Regions from separate parts of the Rouxiella chamberiensis genome, predicted to be linked through region 1. Evidence: predicted binding sites of a transcription regulator. Region 1 holds the regulator's gene; each other region holds the start of a gene.
What was found. Region 1 encodes LexA, which represses DNA repair genes until DNA is damaged. Its sites were predicted from a motif close to TNCTGTATGTACATACAGNA; they were not measured.
Positions count from the first base shown of each region.

Region 2: the regulator LexA is predicted to act here: its motif matches at 2,322-2,341, upstream of dinB (DNA polymerase IV).
Region 3: the regulator LexA is predicted to act here: its motif matches at 4,619-4,638, upstream of umuD (translesion error-prone DNA polymerase V autoproteolytic subunit).

Region 1 is NZ_CP114058.1:3,371,250-3,377,470, reverse strand. Features, by position in the region: gene plsB (glycerol-3-phosphate 1-O-acyltransferase PlsB) at 1-1,148, opposite strand, end outside; gene O1V66_RS15665 (diacylglycerol kinase) at 1,275-1,643, shown strand; gene lexA (transcriptional repressor LexA) at 1,751-2,359, shown strand; gene dinF (MATE family efflux transporter DinF) at 2,517-3,857, shown strand; gene O1V66_RS15650 (CsbD family protein) at 3,992-4,201, shown strand; gene O1V66_RS15645 (GFA family protein) at 4,336-4,755, opposite strand; partial or broken gene zur (zinc uptake transcriptional repressor Zur) at 4,814-5,324, opposite strand; gene O1V66_RS15635 (hypothetical protein) at 5,438-5,638, opposite strand; gene O1V66_RS15630 (hypothetical protein) at 5,665-5,868, opposite strand; partial or broken gene dusA (tRNA dihydrouridine(20/20a) synthase DusA) at 6,189-6,221, shown strand, end outside.
Region 2 is NZ_CP114058.1:43,923-50,143, forward strand. Features, by position in the region: gene lpcA (D-sedoheptulose 7-phosphate isomerase) at 1-573, shown strand, start outside; gene O1V66_RS00230 (class II glutamine amidotransferase) at 614-1,381, shown strand; gene dpaA (peptidoglycan meso-diaminopimelic acid protein amidase) at 1,352-2,077, opposite strand; gene dinB (DNA polymerase IV) at 2,365-3,423, shown strand; partial or broken gene pepD (beta-Ala-His dipeptidase) at 3,508-4,967, opposite strand; gene gpt (xanthine phosphoribosyltransferase) at 5,214-5,672, shown strand; gene frsA (esterase FrsA) at 5,846-6,221, shown strand, end outside.
Region 3 is NZ_CP114058.1:489,794-496,014, reverse strand. Features, by position in the region: partial or broken gene O1V66_RS02390 (YebG family protein) at 175-544, opposite strand; gene O1V66_RS02385 (hypothetical protein) at 638-1,378, opposite strand; partial or broken gene O1V66_RS02380 (YncE family protein) at 1,542-2,637, opposite strand; gene umuC (translesion error-prone DNA polymerase V subunit UmuC) at 2,914-4,179, opposite strand; gene umuD (translesion error-prone DNA polymerase V autoproteolytic subunit) at 4,179-4,601, opposite strand; gene O1V66_RS02365 (P-loop nucleotide/nucleoside kinase family protein) at 4,944-5,459, opposite strand; gene O1V66_RS02360 (helix-turn-helix transcriptional regulator) at 5,444-6,007, opposite strand.

The sequences.
Region 1 (6,221 bases):
ACAAAGTATTCGACCGAATAACCCCGGCTGAACAGCTCGCCCAGGTATTCGCGAAATACCGTGGAGTAGAGTTTGTTGCCCTTGAAGGTACGACGGATAAAGAACGCGCCCAGACGACGGAAGATAGGTCCGGCCGGCCAGAAGTTCAGGTTGATGCCCGCCGCGATGTGCGGAGGAACCAGGCCCTGATGATAGAGCACGTAGGAAAGCAGCAGGTAGTCCATGTGGCTGCGGTGGCAGGGCACATAGACAATTTCCTGACCATCTTGCGCCAATTGACGCACACGCTCGGCGTTGTTGACGTTGATGCCTTTATACAGACGGTTCCAGGTCCAGCTCAGCACGCGGTCGGACAGGCGCACGGCTTCATAATTGAAGTCGGCGGCAATCTCTTCCATCAGGGCAATCGCGTTTTGCTGGGCCTTGTCGTAGGAGATCTTTTTGGTACGCGCTTCGTCTTCAACCGCTTTTTCTATGGCCTTGGAGGCCAGCAGCTTGTTGAACAAGTCCTGACGCACGGGCAGACGCGGGCCGACGGCGGCGTGACGCTGACGCGAGAAATGCATGCGGGCAACGCGCGCCAGTTTGTGGGCGATGGTTTTATCGGTACCGTGCTGGCTTGCCATATCGCGAAGGGAAACGGTGTTGGAGAAACGCACGAAGCTGTCGCGTCCGAGCCAGAGCACCGCAAAGAACTTCTGGACGCCGTTGAGCACGCGAAGCTGCGGGGTGTCCTGACCTTCACGACCGGGCGCACGGCCAAACATCACGGAGACCGGCAGCATCTGGATATCCAGCGTCGGGTTGTTGCGATGCAGATCGAGATAGTCGTGGAAGAGTTTTACCGACTCCTGCTGGGGCTGGTAATACGGGAAGACGCGCGGCCCTTCACCGATGAAAACGTGGCTTGGCAGGTGCACGCCGTCGATTTCCAGCGGAATGAGCGGGTCGGGCAGGTTCTGCGCCAGGCACTGGGCCCGCAGCGTCAGAAGGTCGGCCTTGGAGTTGTAAGGCAAAACATACAGAATCGGGCGCGTGGGATCCAAACGCAACTCCGTCACCGGATCTGTAGGAATGACCTTGCTGCTTACCAGCATTTTTAGCGGTAAATTCAGCAAGGTATAATAAAGTCTACGCCATCCTGACATAAAAACGTGAAGCCTCTTGTTAGCAATTCGCGGCAAGGATACCAGAAAGCAGGTATGAGATCTGTGGTGATAGGATAACGGATTCAGGCTAAAATGCCTGAAAATCACCTTAAGACATAAAATATTATGGCAAATCAGGTCACAGGACTCACCCGTATTTACAAGGCTGCCGGATATTCCCTCAAGGGCCTGACGTCAGCCTGGAAGAACGAAGCCGCATTTCGTCAGGAAGCCGTCGTCGTCGTTCCTGCCATCTTACTGGCATTTTACCTGGATGTGAGCAGCATCGAACGGATTTTAATGGTGGGATCACTGATTATGGTGCTGGTGGTGGAATTGCTGAACAGTGCCATCGAAGCGGCAATCGACCGAATCGGACCCGAATTTCATCCGCTTTCCGGTCGGGCCAAAGATATGGGATCGGCGGCCGTGCTTATCGCGATTCTGTTTGCCGTTTTTACCTGGCTGGCAATCCTTGTGCCGCACTGGCGCTGAATATTTAAAAGCCGCTTAATGTCTGTTTTTTGTGTACTCTCTGGTTTTCATTCCACCTTTACCTGTATATACTCACAGCTAGACTGTATAAACAAACAGGGGGCGGAATGAAAGCACTTACAGCTAGACAACAAGAGGTCTATGACCTTATTCGCGATCATATCGCCACCACCGGTATGCCGCCAACGCGTGCAGAAATTGCCACACGTCTCGGGTTCCGTTCTCCCAACGCGGCCGAAGAGCATTTGAAAGCCCTTGCCCGTAAAAACGTCATCGAGATTGTTTCCGGTGCGTCTCGCGGTATTCGCCTGCTGATGGAAGAAGAAGACGGTCTGCCGTTGATTGGCCGCGTTGCCGCCGGTGAACCGCTGCTTGCTACCCAGCACATCGAGGCACATTATCAGGTCGATCCGGCCATGTTCAAACCCAACGCCGACTTCCTGCTGCGCGTAAGCGGTATGTCGATGCGTGATATCGGTATTCTCGACGGCGATCTGCTGGCCGTGCATAAAACCCAGGATGCCCGTAATGGTCAGGTTGTGGTGGCACGCATCGACGACGAAGTTACCGTCAAGCGCCTGAAAAAACAGGGCAACATTATTCAGTTGCTTCCTGAAAACAACGATTTCGACCCTATCGTGGTTGATCTGCGCGAACAGAGTTTCAGCATTGAAGGATTGGCAGTAGGCGTTATTCGCAACGGCGACTGGTCCTAATCCTATAGTCCTCCGAATTCAATTCTGTACTTGCCCCACTGTGCAGAATGCGCGTATGACGACCTTTTAGCGTCGTCATGCTGCGTCCTTTTTCCGCCTTGCGTTAATATATTTGCCTTTAAATGGGCCGATATCTTTTTGATGAGCGCCATCTTTCATGTCTGCACTCGCTGCCCTTGGAAAAACCTTCTTTAGCCCGACCGACAAAGCACTGTGGTTGCTGGCTCTGCCAATGATCTTCTCCAACATTACCGTGCCGTTGCTGGGTCTGGTCGACACTGCCGTTATTGGCCATCTCGACAGCCCCGACTATCTCGGCGGTGTCGCCATTGGCGCGATGGTCACCAGTTTTCTGTTTATGCTGCTGCTGTTTCTGCGCATGAGCACGACCGGACTCACCGCGCAGGCGCTTGGCGCACGAGACAACGTTCTGCTGGCCCGCGCCTTCGTACAGCCTTTCCTGCTGGCGCTGATAGCCGGTGCGCTTATCTTCTTGTTGCGTCAGCCGCTGATTACTCTGGCCTTGCAGATTGTGGGCGGCAGTCAGGCCGTGTTGCAGCAGGCACAGATTTTTCTCTCGATTCGCTGGTACAGCGCACCGGCTTCATTGGCCAACATGGTGATACTCGGCTGGCTGCTCGGCATTCAATATGTGCGCGCACCGGTTATCATGCTTATCGTCGGGAATCTGATTAACGTAGTCCTTGATCTTTGGCTGGTGGTCGGACTCGGCTGGAATGTCAAAGGGGCGGCGATTGCGACCGTCTGTTCCGAATTCGCCACGCTTGCGCTCGGCCTCTGGCTGGTCTCGATTGTCATGAAAAGGTACGGCATAGACTGGCCGCTTCTGAAGCGGTCCTGGCAGGGCAATCTGCGCAAACTGATCGCGCTTAACCGCGACATCATGCTGCGTTCCTTGATGGTTCAGCTGTGTTTTGCGTCGTTGACCATTATCGGAGCACGACTGGGCAGCCAGACTATCGCGGTCAATGCGGTTCTGATGAATCTGCTGACCTTCACCACCTTTGCGCTGGACGGCTTTGCCTATGCCGTCGAGGCGCATTCCGGGCAGGCCTTTGGCGCGAAGGATAAAGTTCGACTGCTTCAATTCTGGCACGCGGCCTGTCGGCAGGCCGGTCTCGTCGCGCTGGCGTTCGCCCTGGTGTATGCCGTGGCCGGAGAGCACATCGTCAACCTTCTGACGTCTTTGCCGGAACTGCGTGAACTGGCTGACCGCTATCTCGGATGGCAGGTCGTGTTACCGCTGGCGGGTGTCTGGTGTTATCTGCTGGACGGCATGTTCATCGGCGCGACGCGGGGCAGGGAGATGCGCAACAGTATGGCGATTGCGGCCGGCGGCTATGCGCTGGCGCTGCTGTCATTACCTGTACTCGGCAATCACGCGCTCTGGTTGGCGGTGACGGTGTTTCTGGCCGTACGGGGTCTGGCGCTGGGTTGGATATGGCGTCGACACTGGCAACACGACACCTGGTTTTAAATCCTTGGATTATTCCTAGTTATTAGCAGATTGACCCAATATCCCTGCATTTTCGAAACTCTCTACTACAATTAGAACTGTTGAAAGGCATTAAGCAAATGCCACAAAACCAGAGCTAAACAGGAGAGTTGATTATGAATAAGGATCAAGCAGACGGTAATTGGAAACAGTTTAAAGGTAAAGTTAAAGAAAAATGGGGCAAGTTGACCGACGACGATCTGACAGTCGTTGAAGGGAAACGTGACCAGCTCGTCGGTAAAATCCAGGAACGTTATGGATACCAGAAAGACGAAGCCGAAAAAGAACTCAAGTCTTGGGAAACCGACAACAAGTATCATTGGTAGTCGATAGTTTCTCGAATGCTGCGTCCTGAAATTTAAAAGCTGCTCCTACCCAAGGTGCTTTTCAGGACGCAGGGTACAAGGATGTACCTACCCACTCAGCTTAATGGTCTCTTCCCGAATTTCCCGTAACCAAACTATTTATCGCCAGGTACAAAGAGCAAATGCCCTGCAATTTCCGACTGGGTATTGCTGTCGCTCGGATGCTGGGTGCCTATCATGACGGGAACATCAGGGAAGTCGAACGGCGAAAGGTTTTCAATGCAAGCAACATTCACCCCGTATTGAGAAGGATTGGAACGGCGTTGATGATGGGTATAAATGCCGCAGACCGAGCAGAAAAAGTGTCTGGCCGTTTTGGTATGAAACTGGTATTCGGTGAGTTTGTCTTCACCCTGCAAAATAGTGATGTCGTCAAGATTGGCGGAAACCACGACGGCTCCGCGCATTCTGCAATAAGAACAATCGCAGCGTCTGGCCGTCGTAAAGCCGTCGGTGAGTTTTACGGTAAATTTTACCGCGCCACAGTGACAACTGGCATGATGTTGGTTTTCCATAAGTGCCTCGCAATCAGTTTCCCGAAAGTCTAGCACCTCCCGTCAATCGCGCGTGTCTTTAACGTTTTTTTACCGCAATGCTATGATCGTGTCCGCAATGTTCCTGACTTTCGCAAGACTCGATAACCGAACATTCTGCACATAGGCCATGTGCTTCGACAACGGAATGGCGCAGGACGAAGCCTGACTCTTTCGCAAGCTTGGCCAGGCGGTTCTTCAATGCCGTCTGTGGTTTTCTCGGTGACCAGACCGCAGCGATCGCAGATATACAGCGCAGAGGTATGACTCGGCTCTTCAAAATGGTGACACACCACGTAACTGTTGGCCGACTCCACGCGATGAATAAACCCCTGCTCCAGCAGAAAGTCGAGCGCGCGGTAAACCGTTGGCGGTTTAGCCTGAGGCTCTGTTTTGCGCAGGAGATCGAGTAGGTCATAGGCGCTGATGGCGCCCGGTTGTTCCGTCATCAGACGCAACACTTCAAGCCGCTGCGGGGTAAGCCGAACGCTACGTTGCTGACACAAATGCTCAGCTTGAGTGAGGATATTTTCCGTAGTGGTTGAGTTCATCGCGACGTCTCTGCATAAATAGAACCCCGATTTTACCATGCTTCCTGACATTCTCCGAGGGCTACGCCGCAATACCCAATGACCCGTTCATTTCATTTCCTGCAAGCCGAGGATTATCGAGCACCCGGCTCGCCCGCGCAGCCCGCAGACTTGTTAATTGTGGATAACGCTTTCTCATAACCATATTGATAACCCGCCTCAAAATCCTCTTTCGCATGGCGAATTCTCGGGATGGCGTACAGTTGACGCCGACGCAGGGTCACTCCCTGATTTTCGGGCATGATCTCATTCATATACTCTTCAAATGCCGTCATAAATTGCCTTTATTTCCAGAGTTGCACTATTTGACGTGCTGCCATTCGCCTTCCGTGCCGAGATGCGCGCAAACGCCGTGGCCGGGGGCGACGACCAGCTTGGGAATACCGTCGTCATCGATGATTCGACAAATAAAGCCGAACTTTGCCCACACCGGATAAAATTTTCCTGCGGTAAAATAGTCACAATCGGTATAGCGGGTAAGGATATATTCATCAGGATCTTTCATGGCGTGTTCTCTTTGTCCGGCTTGCTGCGCCGGGACGAAATAGAGAGGAAGACGGTATGACGCAAATGACGGGTGTCCGCTAAGAGTATGGGTGCGCAGCAGCGGGGTAATTAGGTGGAATCATTCCTTTGTTTTCATCAAGGCGCCTTGCGCGATGCCAGCATGACACGGCGCGACTATGTTACAATAGGCCATACTTCAGCCAGTTCCCGTCCCCTTTGCCCGCAATAATAATCAGCAGGTATCGCGCACGGAGAACGCATTAAACAGCCTAACTTGATAAAAATGCTCGAAAATAAAGAAATCCAAACCCCCGTGAATTCAGCGCCCAGCGCTTTTCCATTGCGCCGATG
Region 2 (6,221 bases), 1.3 Mb from region 1:
GATATCATCCGTACTGAACTGAACGAAGCTGCTGACGTTCTTAATAAATTTATCAGCGACGAAAACAACATTGCGTCTATCCAACGCGCCGCGAAACTGATTGCCGACGCCTTCAAGGCCGGCGGAAAAGTGTTGTCCTGCGGCAACGGCGGCTCCCACTGCGACGCCATGCATTTCGCCGAAGAGCTGACCGGTCGTTATCGTGAAAACCGTCCGGGTTATCCGGCCATTGCCATCTCCGACGTGAGCCACATCTCGTGCGTCAGCAACGATTTTGGTTACGAATACATTTTCTCGCGCTATCTTGAAGCGGTAGGCCAGAAAGGCGATGTGCTGCTCGGCATTTCGACTTCCGGTAATTCCGGCAATGTTATCAAGGCGCTGGAAGCGGCCAAAGCCAAGGGCATGAAAGTGGTGACGCTGACCGGCAAAGACGGCGGTAAAATGGCATCACTGGGTGCCGATGTCGAAATCCGCGTGCCGCATTTCGGTTATGCCGACCGCGTGCAGGAAATCCACATCAAGATTATCCATATTTTGATTCTGCTGATTGAGAAAGAGATGGCCGCTTAACGCAAGACGTTAACGCCTGAAGAATTTAAGGAGACTGGCGATGTGCGAACTGCTCGGGATGAGCGCAAATGTCCCTACCGATATTTGCTTCAGTTTTACCGGGTTGGTGCAACGTGGGGGGCTGACAGGCCCGCATAAAGACGGATGGGGCATTACTTTCTACGAAGGTAATGGCTGCCGGACTTTTAAAGATCCGCAGCCCAGCTTTAATTCGCCTATTGCCCGTCTGGTGCAGGAATACCCGATCAAGTCGCTTGCGGTTATCTCGCATATTCGGCAGGCAAATCGGGGCGAAGTCGCGCTGGAAAACACGCATCCTTTTACCCGCGAGCTGTGGGGCCGAAACTGGACCTACGCGCACAACGGTCAGCTGCGCGGTTATCGTCAGCTCGATACGGGCACACTGCGCCCCGTCGGGCAAACCGACAGCGAATACGCTTTCTGCTGGCTGCTGCACAAGCTGACCCAACGCTATCCGCGCACACCGCGCAGCTGGCCGTCGGTGTTTCGCTATATTGCGTCGCTTGCCGATGAGTTGAGGCAGAAGGGTGTGTTCAACATGTTGCTGTCGGATGGGCACTTCGTGATGGCGTATTGCTCGACCAATCTGCACTGGATCACGCGCCGCGCGCCGTTTGGCAAGGCCACGTTGCTGGATCAGGACGTCGAGATTGATTTTCAGCAGCAGACGACACCCAACGATGTCGTCACGGTCATTGCGACCCAGCCGCTTACCGGCAATGAAACCTGGAACAAGATTGCTCCAGGTGAATATGCCTTATTTCACTGTGGCGAACGCCAGCTGTGAAGGCTGAGGTGTAAGCGTCTGACTTTGATTGACCACGTAGTTGCCGTTAATCACTGACACGCTCGGGGGCTGGTGATACTTCTCGAAATACGCATACCCCGGCTGAAGCTGACGCCAGAAATTGATGTAGGTCGAATACCTGTTCAATTTCATGTTGGCTTCAGTCATCTTGAACGGATAAATGCTGATTTCGATGTTGCGCTGACCATTATTGAAGGCCGCCTGAACGTAATTAAAAATAACGTTCATATACGCATCGGTCATGGCATAGCAACCAATGGACAGACAGTTGCCGTGGATCATCAGATATTTACCTGAATAACCCTGAGCGCGATCATAATCATTTGGGAAACCGATATTGATGGCGCGATAAAAACGGCTATCCGGTTTCAAATGATGAATATCGATATTATAAAATCCTTCAGGGCTTTTAAAATCGCCTTCGCGGCGTTTATTGCCTAGACCGCCCGAGAAATCGCAGATGCGATAAGCCCCGACCAGCTGAAATCTATTTTCGACCTTGGCATAAAGCTCAAGCGTACGCTCTTGCTTAAATATCTGAATATAAACGGGTGAACCCAATAATTGCTGTTGAACGCCGGTCTCGATCGGAGCTTGTTCGCTGGCTACAGCGCTGCTCATGGTAAAGACAGGGAAACTAAAAAGCATCGCAAGCAGCAGCGCGACTCTGACCATTCTACATCCTGCTTAAAAGACAACTCTATTATTATGTATCCGCCGTAAACCTCACGCGGACTACCACTGATATTCAATTTGCTTGAACGCAGCCATCTTAATACTGATTAAATTTTTATCAATGGTCAGAAAGGCAATTTATTTGGCAAATGCGCTAATTAACGTCTTTATTTGCAGGATTTTACAAATCCGGCAGGGGTAAGGATATTTGGCCGTGATGTCGAGGCTTGAGATTTGAATTGCCGACTGTATACTTATACAGTTATCACCACACCCATCGGGGGGCTATGCGCAAGATCATTCACGTTGATATGGACTGCTTTTACGCAGCCGTAGAGATGCGCGACGATCCTTCCCTGCGTGATATTCCCATCGCGATTGGCGGTAGCCGCGATCGACGCGGCGTTATCAGTACCGCCAATTATCCCGCGCGGCTTTATGGCGTTCACAGCGCAATGTCTACCGCAATGGCGCTGAAACTCTGCCCGCATTTACGGGTAATTCCGGGGCGAATGGAAGCCTATAAAGAAGCCTCCGAGCATATTCGCGAGATTTTTTCGCGCTACACCGCGCTGATTGAACCGCTTTCCCTCGACGAAGCCTATCTCGACGTGACCGACAGTCCGCAGTGCAGCGGGTCGGCTACGCTTATCGCCAGCGAAATCCGGCAGGCGATTTCCGATGAGCTCAATCTTACGGCTTCTGCCGGTGTTGCGCCCATCAAGTTTCTTGCCAAAATCGCCTCCGATCTCAATAAACCCAACGGCCAGTACATTATTACGCCCGATAAAATCGACGCGTTTCTGAAAGACTTGCCGCTCGCCAAGATCCCGGGCGTCGGAAAAGTCACGGCACGAAAGCTCGAGGAACAAGGGTTGCTGACCTGTGGTGATGTGCAACGCTATGATTTATCGCTGTTACTGAAAAGGTTCGGCAAGTTTGGACGCGTATTGTGGGAGCGCTGTCACGGGATAGACGCGCGCGAGATTTCGCCCGAAAGGCTGCGTAAGTCGGTCGGCGTCGAGCGCACGCTGGCGGAAGACATTCACGATTGGCAAAGTTGTGTCGAGCTGATTGACCGGTTGTATCCCGAGCTGGAAACCCGTCTGACCCGCGTGAGTCCCGACCTGCGCATTGCGCGGCAGGGCGTAAAGCTGAAATTTCATGATTTCCAGCAGACAACCCAGGAACACGTCTGGCCGGTGCTGAATAAAGAGGATTTGCTCAAGGTAGCGCGAGAGGCGTGGGAAATGCGGCGCGGAGGGCGCGGCGTCAGGCTGGTGGGGCTGCACGTGACCTTGCAGGATCCCCAACTGGAGCGTCAACTGCTGCTTCCGTGGGAATAATACCCTGATTTGCAAACGGCAGCGGCGAGTGTAGCCGCCTTACTGCCGTTTGCGCTGTCAGGGTATCAGGGTTTCCGCGTGATATTATCCGCGTACTGGAATGGCTTTCAGCAGCGCTATCAGCAGTTGCCAGTAAAGGTCGACGCTGCCGATATGAACCTGCTCATCCGGCGAATGCGGGCCGGTGATGGTCGGGCCAATGGACACCATGTCCATGTCCGGGTAAGGTTTTTGAACAGACCGCATTCCAGACCCGCGTGGATCACCATGATGTTGGGCGTCTTGTTGAACAAGCCCTGATAAATCTCGCGAACCTGCGCCATAACCGGCGATTCAGGATCCGGTTTCCAGCCCGGGTAACCGCCCTTGGGTGCCGTTTTCGCTCCCGCCAGCTGGCCCACGGAGGTCAGCATGCTCACCACGTAGTCTTTACCGCTGTCGATGAGGGAACGAATCAGGCAGATGACTTCGGCTTCGCCCTCATTCATGGAAACTACGCCCACGTTCAGTGAGGTTTCCACCACGCCTTTTACATCGTCGCTCATGCGAATAACGCCGTTTGGCGTCGCGTTAAGCAGGCCGATGAAACGGTTCTGGCTGTCTTTGCTCAAGACCTTGGCGCTGCTGTCGGAAGATTCAGTCACCAGCTTGATGTTTTTCTCGACCGCTGCCAGTTCGAATTGCAGGGTAGCCTGGAAGGCGTCAACCGCTTTCCTGAACGCTTCGACCTGAGCGGCAGGCACGGCAATATGCGCTACCGCTTCACGCGGAATGGCATTACGCAGTGTGCCGCCGGTAAAATCGGCGAGGCGAACATCAAACTCGTCGGCATGGTCGGACAGGAAACGCGCCAGCAGTTTATTGGCATTGCCAAGACCCAGATGGATATCCGCACCCGAGTGACCGCCTTTCAGACCTTTCAGGGTCAACTTTAACGGAGTGAAATCCGCCGCGACCGCTTCGCGCGTCAGGGGCAGGGTGCTGATGAAATCGATGCCGCCTGCGCAGCCCATGTAGATTTCACCTTCGGTTTCCGAATCGGTGTTGATAAGGATCTCGGCCTGCAGCCAGTTCGGCTGAAGTCCAAAGGCACCGTCCATGCCAGACTCTTCTGTCATGGTCAGCAGCACTTCCAGCGGACCATGTTCAACGTCCTTGGCAACCAGCGCCGCCAGTGCCGAAGCCAGGCCGATGCCGTTATCTGCGCCGAGCGTCGTGCCGCGCGCTTTTACCCAGCCGTTATCGACGTAAGGTTGAATCGGATCTTTGAGGAAGTCGTGAACGGTGTCGTTGTTTTTCTGCGGCACCATGTCGAGGTGGGCTTGCAGCACGACGGGCTTGCGGTTTTCCATACCGGCGGTAGCAGGCTTGCGCAGCAGAATGTTGCCAACCTGATCGCGTTCGGCGTGAAGACCCTGTTCGGCGGCCCACTCCAGAATGTGCCTTGCCAGCTCTTCTTCATGATAGGAAGGATGCGGAATGGAACACACTTTGGCAAAAATATCCCACAACGGTTGTGGCGAAAGTTGAGACAGTTCAGACACTGTAAGTCTCCCTATTTTGTTTGGCGAATAAGATGACGAAATGACTGACAGAATAACACTTTCTCCCAGCCAGTGCGCACAAGGCAAAGGGGATAATCCGCCAATTTTGGCCATTACGTGCGGGATAACCGCTGGTTTTTAGCCGCAGGACTCACTATAATCTCGCGCAACAATTTTTCCCTGAATATTTTTTTAAAAAGCCGTTAATCTTACAGGCTGGGAAATCCCTTTTTTGAGAGTTAAAAAATGAGCGAAAAGTACGTTGTAACCTGGGACATGCTGCAAATTCACGCCCGCACGATGGCCAAGCGCCTGCTGCCGGTAGAACAATGGACCGGCATCATTGCCGTCAGCCGAGGTGGCCTTGTTCCAGCAGCGTTGCTGGCTCGTGAACTGAATATCCGTCACGTGGATACCGTGTGCATTTCAAGCTACGACCACGACAACCAGCGTGAGATGAAAATCCTCAAACGCGCAGAAGGCGACGGCGAAGGCTTTATCGTGATTGACGATCTGGTTGATACCGGCGGCACCGCACGCGCGATTCGCGAAATGTATCCGAAAGCGCATTTCATCACCATGTTCGCCAAGCCTGCGGGTCGTGAGCTGGTAGATGACTACGTCATTGATATTCCACAAGATACCTGGATCGAACAGCCTTGGGATATGGGACTCGCCTTTATTCCGCCTATCGCGGGCAAGTAATTCGCGTCATCGTTCAGGCCGGAGGCGCAGTCGTCTCCCGCCCCTCAAACGCCCGCCTCTGCGGGCGTTTTTGATTTAGGTCGTGATCCGGCCTCGCCAGAGTTTGTTATAATCCGTGGCACAAGAGGGAGCGCCTGCGCTTTCTTGCCTGCCAAAAGAGGATGTTAACTGTTATGGCACCCGCAAACCTTTCCGAAACGCTGTTCAAACCTAGATTCAACTATCCCGAAACCTCGACGCTGGTTGCACGCAGCGATCGCGAGGCTTTTGCCGATATTCACTCAGCCCTCGAAGGCGACACTGCGCCGAGCTGGTACCGGGTGATTAATCGCCTGATGTGGCTGTGGCGCGGCATCGATCCGATTGAGGTCGAAGAAGTGTTATCGCGCATTGCCGTTTCCACCGCCGAACGAACAGACCCGCAAAAGCTGGATACCGTCGTCGGCTATCGGAGTGGCAACTGGATCTACGAGTGGTCGAATCAGGCGATGATCTGGCAGCAAAAGGCGCAGGATCAACAGGATAACCAAAAAGCCAGCGAGTATTGGC
Region 3 (6,221 bases), 1.8 Mb from region 1:
AAACTATAAGAAAAAGCTATTCCTGAAAAGAAAGTTCAATTGCGAACGGGAATTGCCGATATATTTTTTCCTGCTTAGCTTTTTCACTTTCTTCATTTAAAACAGCCATAAAAAAACCCGCCGTAAGCGGGCGGGTTTTTGACTTGAGTAGCTACTTCAGCAAGGCCGAGTGAATCACGCCGCTTTGACTGCGCGGATTTTCTTGCCGCTTTCTTCTGCATTGGCCTTGGCTGCATCCGCTTTTGGCTCGTCGGTTTCGACAGCAGACACTTTCTCGGCAGCGGACTGTGCGGAAGCCGCGGTTCGCGTCCGGGACTTTGCTGGTACGCAGGATATGCTGAACCGCGTCTTTCTGCTCGGCGAGGAAAAGCGCCATGTTTTCGGCCTGTTCTTCATCAAGCTGAAGTTTGCTCTCTAACAGCCAGTCGGTGAACGCTTCAGCCATATCCAGCATTTTGTCGTAGGCGTCTGCTTCTTTCTTACTGGCAAATGTCATTTTCTCTTCACCTTTTCTGACGACAACAAATTTTGTTTCAACAGCCATGATGCACCCCTCTATACTGTAATTATATACAGTATAACAGCAAGCCTTTCGCGATGCAGCATCCGTTTCACTTTTTGTTGTCCACCTCACACCTTACTGGCTTGGGGTGGTAGTCGTCTCCGGTGTCGTGGTGGTGCTCGTTGACGGCGTCGTCGTTGTGCTCGGCGTAGTGGTCGTCGTTGACGGCGTTGTTGTTGTGGATGGTGTCGTCGTCGTGCTCGGCGTCGTAATGGTCGCTGGCGCTGAAGGCACGGTCGTTGCCGGTTCAACGGCGGCCGGTGCGGTAACCGGTGTCGTCGTGCTCGCAGGCGTCGTTGCCGGAGTGGTTGCCGCAGGCGTTGCAGCAGCAGGCTTCGCGGCCGGTGCGGCGGCTGGCTCAGGATCGTTGGACACCGTCACAACCGGCGTAGCGGGACGTTTTTTGAACGAAGGTGCCGCATTGGTGACCGAGTAATTGACGTGCTGCACCGTGTTGGTCGTGGTCGTCACCTCAACCGGCGAAATCGTCACGCGCCCGATAAGGGAGCGCGCATAACCGCCAATCTTGTGTTTGGCCGCAGGCAAATGCAGCACCACGGTTTGTCCGGCGGCAAGAATACCGGCATCGTTGCCATCGACGGTGACAAAAATAGGTGCACCATCGTCAGCCAGCGTGCGGACGTGGGTTACGGTAACGGCGGTCGGGCCACTTGAGTAATCGGGGGTATCGGGAAGCGTAGGCACCAGGGCTGCGTGCGCGGTAGAACCAACGGCCGAGGTGGCGGCGGTAATTTTTGCGCATCCAGTCAGCGCAAGAGCTGCCGTAAAGGCAACCAACGTATATCGATTAATCATGTACAACGTCTTCCTATCGAATGTTTGTGTCTAATGTTTTGTGACGTGAGTAACAATATAACTGATATCGATATCGAGATGAATGTCAGACTTTCCGAATACGTAAGGGGACCTTTCCTTGTCCCCTCATAAAATGACGGCAGTATCGCCGCCATAGTCGGCTTTATTTCAACGCGATACGCGCGATGCTGTCCTGCCCTTTGGTCGAATCGTCCTTGTTGAAATCCTGCTTCAGGGTTACATACAGCACCTGTCCGTCCGCTGAAACCAGCAGGCTGTTTGGACGGGTGTCGAAGGACCAGCTGTTTTTCACGGCGTAGGTGGTGGCATCAAGTTGCAACACTTTTTTCGATTCGCGCTGACTGATGTAAATCTCGTTGCGGGTCGGGTTGAATTTAATACCCAGCGCGTCACCTTCAATGCGCTTGACGACTTTGCCACTGCGGTTCGTCAAAGACAACGGTGGTTTTGGCTTTCGAATCGTCAGTCACAAAGAGACGGCCGGTCGCCGGGTCTTCCGCCATGTTCAGGAACAGGTAGGATTTACCGTCTGCAGGCGTCAAACGCTTCTCGATTTTGTCGTTGTGCGGATTGATAACCAGCACTTCGCCGCCGCCGTTGGCCGCATAGATGCGATCGGTCGCGGAAGAGTAGATGATGCCGGTGACCCATTTACCCGCGTTGGAAATACGCTTTTTCAGCTTCAGGGTTTTGGCATCGACGACCCAGATAATCCCGGAATCATTCACGCCGCCGACATACAGCAGGCCTTTATGCAGGAAGATTTCACGCGCTGGAATTGGCTGGCCGTCTTTGGCTTTGTCTTTGAACATCAGACGCTGCAACACTTTCCCGCTCTTCGCATCGACTCTGGAGATGCCGCCGTCCAGCGAGTTGGTAGTGTAGAACACGCCGTTGTCCGGATCGGAGGCCATTGCGAAGTTCTTCAGATCGGTATGCGTTTCACCGGTTGTTTTCAGGGTCGTCGGATCCAGTCGATAGAGCACGCCGCCGTTCACATCCTTGAATGACTGGGCGCTGGCGACATAGACCGCCTTCGCTTCCGGCGCATCCGCCATTTCGTACAACCCGTCGCCCAGTACGCGCTGCGTCACTTGGGTATCGGCAGGCTTCGGTGCAACAGGGGTCGCCGCTGGAGAAGCCACATTTTTCGCCGGTGCCTGACATGCTGCAAGGCTAAAGGTCGCGACAACAGCGAGCGCAACGGCGGCTTTACGTGGACTGAACAAAGCTTTCATTCTTGACTCCATTAAGGAATAAACGGCCTTCGACATGCGCGTGCGCGGCCAAGGCTGATAAAAAGAATGAGAATCATACGCAATACGAAAAGCTAAGTAAATGCGCATTACTGCTGTATAAAAATCCATTTCCCTACTAAAAACAGGGCATTAAATCGGCCTTAATCTGGCTTCACCCACGTTGCCCTGTCCAGCGAAGAGGCGCCCGAATCCGTTACCGTTAACCGGGCGATAACCTGTGAAAGGCGTGCGCCTGCCGACGTGCTGCAAGCCGAATCACAGTTTGACCCGCATTAAATCTTCAAAGCGCGTGGTGTAGGCCGGTGACAGCATCTCGCGTTTCATCTCCCAGCTTCTTTCGATACCCTGCCCTGCAAACCAGACACGGCCGGTGCCTTTTTCATGTATCTCATCCAGAACGGCCATCAATTGCTCACTCTTGGCTCGCGGCTGATATTCATCAAACAGATTGAGTTGAGCGACGCCCTTGCTGTAAAAATCTCCCAGCATTACGCCGCATTTCTGAAAACGATGACCCTCCTGCCAAATCGCGTCCAGGCACCGGGTGGCGGCAGCGATGATGTCGCGCGTGTCCTGCGTCGGGGTTTGAATCCGTGTTGAGGCGGTGTTTCCGTAATAGATTTCACCTTCGGTGAATGGACTGGTTTTCACAAACGCGGAAATATGGCGGCAAAACTGTTTCTCTTTGCGAAGCTTTTCGGCGGCGCGAAAAGCATGGCTGCAAATGGCTTCGCGCATCAGTTCATATTGCGACACGCGGTCGCCGAAGGAGCGAGAGCAGACAATCTGCTGCTTGGTCGGCACAAACTCCTCCATTTCAAGACAGGATTCGCCGCGCAGTTCACGCACCGTTCTTTCCATTACCACACTGAAATGCTTGCGAATAAGGCCGGTCGGCGCATCGGCAAGCTGAAGCGCCGTGGTAATTCCCATCCCGTTGAGCCGCTTGCCGATCCGCCTGCCAACACCCCATACCTCTTCCACCGCCACCAGCGCCATCAGTTTGCGCTGGCGTACCAACGGCGAGATATCTACTACACCTCGCGTTTGTGTCCACTTCTTGGCGGCGTGGTTGGCCAGTTTTGCCAGTGTCTTGGTCGGACCAATCCCGACGCCGATGGTTAGGCCGGTCCACTTGTAAACCCTGTCTTTGACCTCGCGCCCAAATTCTTCAAGGTCTTGGCAATGGCTGACGCCGGTTAGATTCAGAAAGGCTTCATCAATCGAGTACATTTCGACCGCAGGGGAAATGTCTTCCAGCACCGTCATGACCCGATGCGACATATCGGCATACAGCGCATAATTGCTGCTGAAAATCACGGCGTGATGCTGCTCGCATTCAGCGCGTACCTTAAAAAAGGGCGCACCCATCTTGATGCCCGCCTCCTTGGCCTCTTTATTGCGCGCAATGACACAGCCATCGTTATTGGAAAGCACCACAACCGGGCGCCCCTTCAAATCCGGCCGGAAAACAGTCTCGCAGCTGGCGTAAAAGGAGTTCACATCCGCCAGGGCAAACATTACTGGAATCCATTGATACTGAAGGTGACGACGCCAAAAAGTTCAAGCTCATCGCCGCCATCGTGAAGGAGTATCGGAGGGAAGTTGGGATTCATCGGTTCGAGTTTGACGACGGGATGAGTGCATAGCCGTTTGACGGTGTATTCGCCCGCAATCGAGGCTATCACGATGTCGCCGTGTTTTGCCTGCAGGCTGCGGTCTACCACCAGCATCGACCCTTCATAAATCCCGGCGTCCATCATCGACAGGCCGGTTGCCATGACAAAGTAAGTGGCGGCGGGATGAGATATACATAACTTGTTTAAATCTATACCTTTTTCAATATAGTCCTGCGCTGGACTGGGAAAGCCCGCAGGCACTCTATCTTGAAAAAGAGGAATCGTAAGCTCAATGGGCGAAATCGCCGGGCGTGAAAGGTTCATAAGGGGCCTCCATGTTATACTGGTTATTTATACAGTATAAGCACGACATACAGATTTTGTGAAGGCCACCCGCCAAGGGGAAATGCGGCAGGAAGAGGGCAAAGAGGTGTAAGGCAGGTATGTCGTGCAAAAAAGGCGGCGCGACATTTCTGCCGCGAGTGCAGGCAAAGATGCGCCCTCACCTCATTGAAAATAAAAGGGTATTCATAGGGGTTTACGCATGGATGAAACCACATGCAAATCCACGTAATGAGAGAGGATTAAGAATATTTTTGTCGCTTAAGACACCCGTATGAGTTAAAAAAATTCTATCCGTTTGATGTCGTTAGCGGTTCAATCGACTTATTCGTGTACAACCAGCGTGAAACCTTCCGCTTCCTGCGGCTCGACAAAATAGCCGGTGATGAGATCAAACTGGGCATCGGTTGCCGAAAAATCGTGCTCGCCGACCTGATTTCTGGCACGAAGTCGTGCTTTGCAGACGTCGTCGGGCACGTTGAGATAATGCAGCCGATTGTCGACCCCCGTGGCGTTGATGATGCTCATCATCCATTCGCGATTCGCAAGCGTATTCGCCGGGAAATCCAGCACAATCGACACTCCCGCCGTCAACAGGGTAACGAGATGCGGTTTCATGGCGTTTCTGAGCTTTTCGGCACAGCGCACATAATCGGCCACGGACTGCATTTCATCGCCGTACAACTGCGCCAGCCAGCGGTCTTCGTTGATTACCACTGTGCTCGCCTGCGTACCCAGCTGCGCCGCCAGCGTAGACTTGCCGGAAGCGATTTTCCCGCATAAGAGATGCAGAATGGGGGGTGTATGGAGAGTGACACCTTGCGTTAAGCTCTCTGACATCGTTTTTCCTCGGGATGCTCTAGTAAATGCACGCGCTGCGTGATTTTCTCCTTCTCACTGGAGGCTCTTATACGCAGAGCAAGATTCCAGATATTCAGCTCTTTGGCGTTGGCAACCAACCCGGATTCAGCGGCAATTCGTCCACAGCTTTCAAGCCATTGTGCTACCTCTGCCCAATCCCATAGCGGCGATTGCCCTGTAATACGCTGTATTGGATTTGGAAAATCACCCCGCCCGCGTGATCCGTCTTTTAACATGGTGATGGCCTGCCGCGACAAGTCTGATAACTCGGCAATATCACTTAAGCCGACCAGGGTAGAATCAACAGATTCCACTCGCGCACCAATGCCTGCTCTTTCAATATCTCTTATGGCTGTAGCAATAGCGTCGTTTAGAGATACCGCTTCTCGTTCGAATTCTAAATAGAGTGCCTTGCCATAATAGCTGAGCATGGCATCATCACACCCGGCCTCGAACAAGGCGTCTTCATGCCCTTCTGTATCCAGGTTGATACCTGATATTGTCAATGTGAAATTGTAGCATTTCATCCGTTGCTCTCTGGCGGATTGTAATGGGAAAGGAAATAAATTAATTTCCTGCGAATAAATTATAAATATTTAATTCTTGGGCGAAGAAAAACAGTCATCGATCTTTTGCCTTATTTGTCTGGCGAAATTCTCAGGATTGCGGGGCGTAGACCAAATACTTTTCATGTGCTCGGTATGCCCAGAAATACCACATCTAATTTTGCAAAAAGTGTGG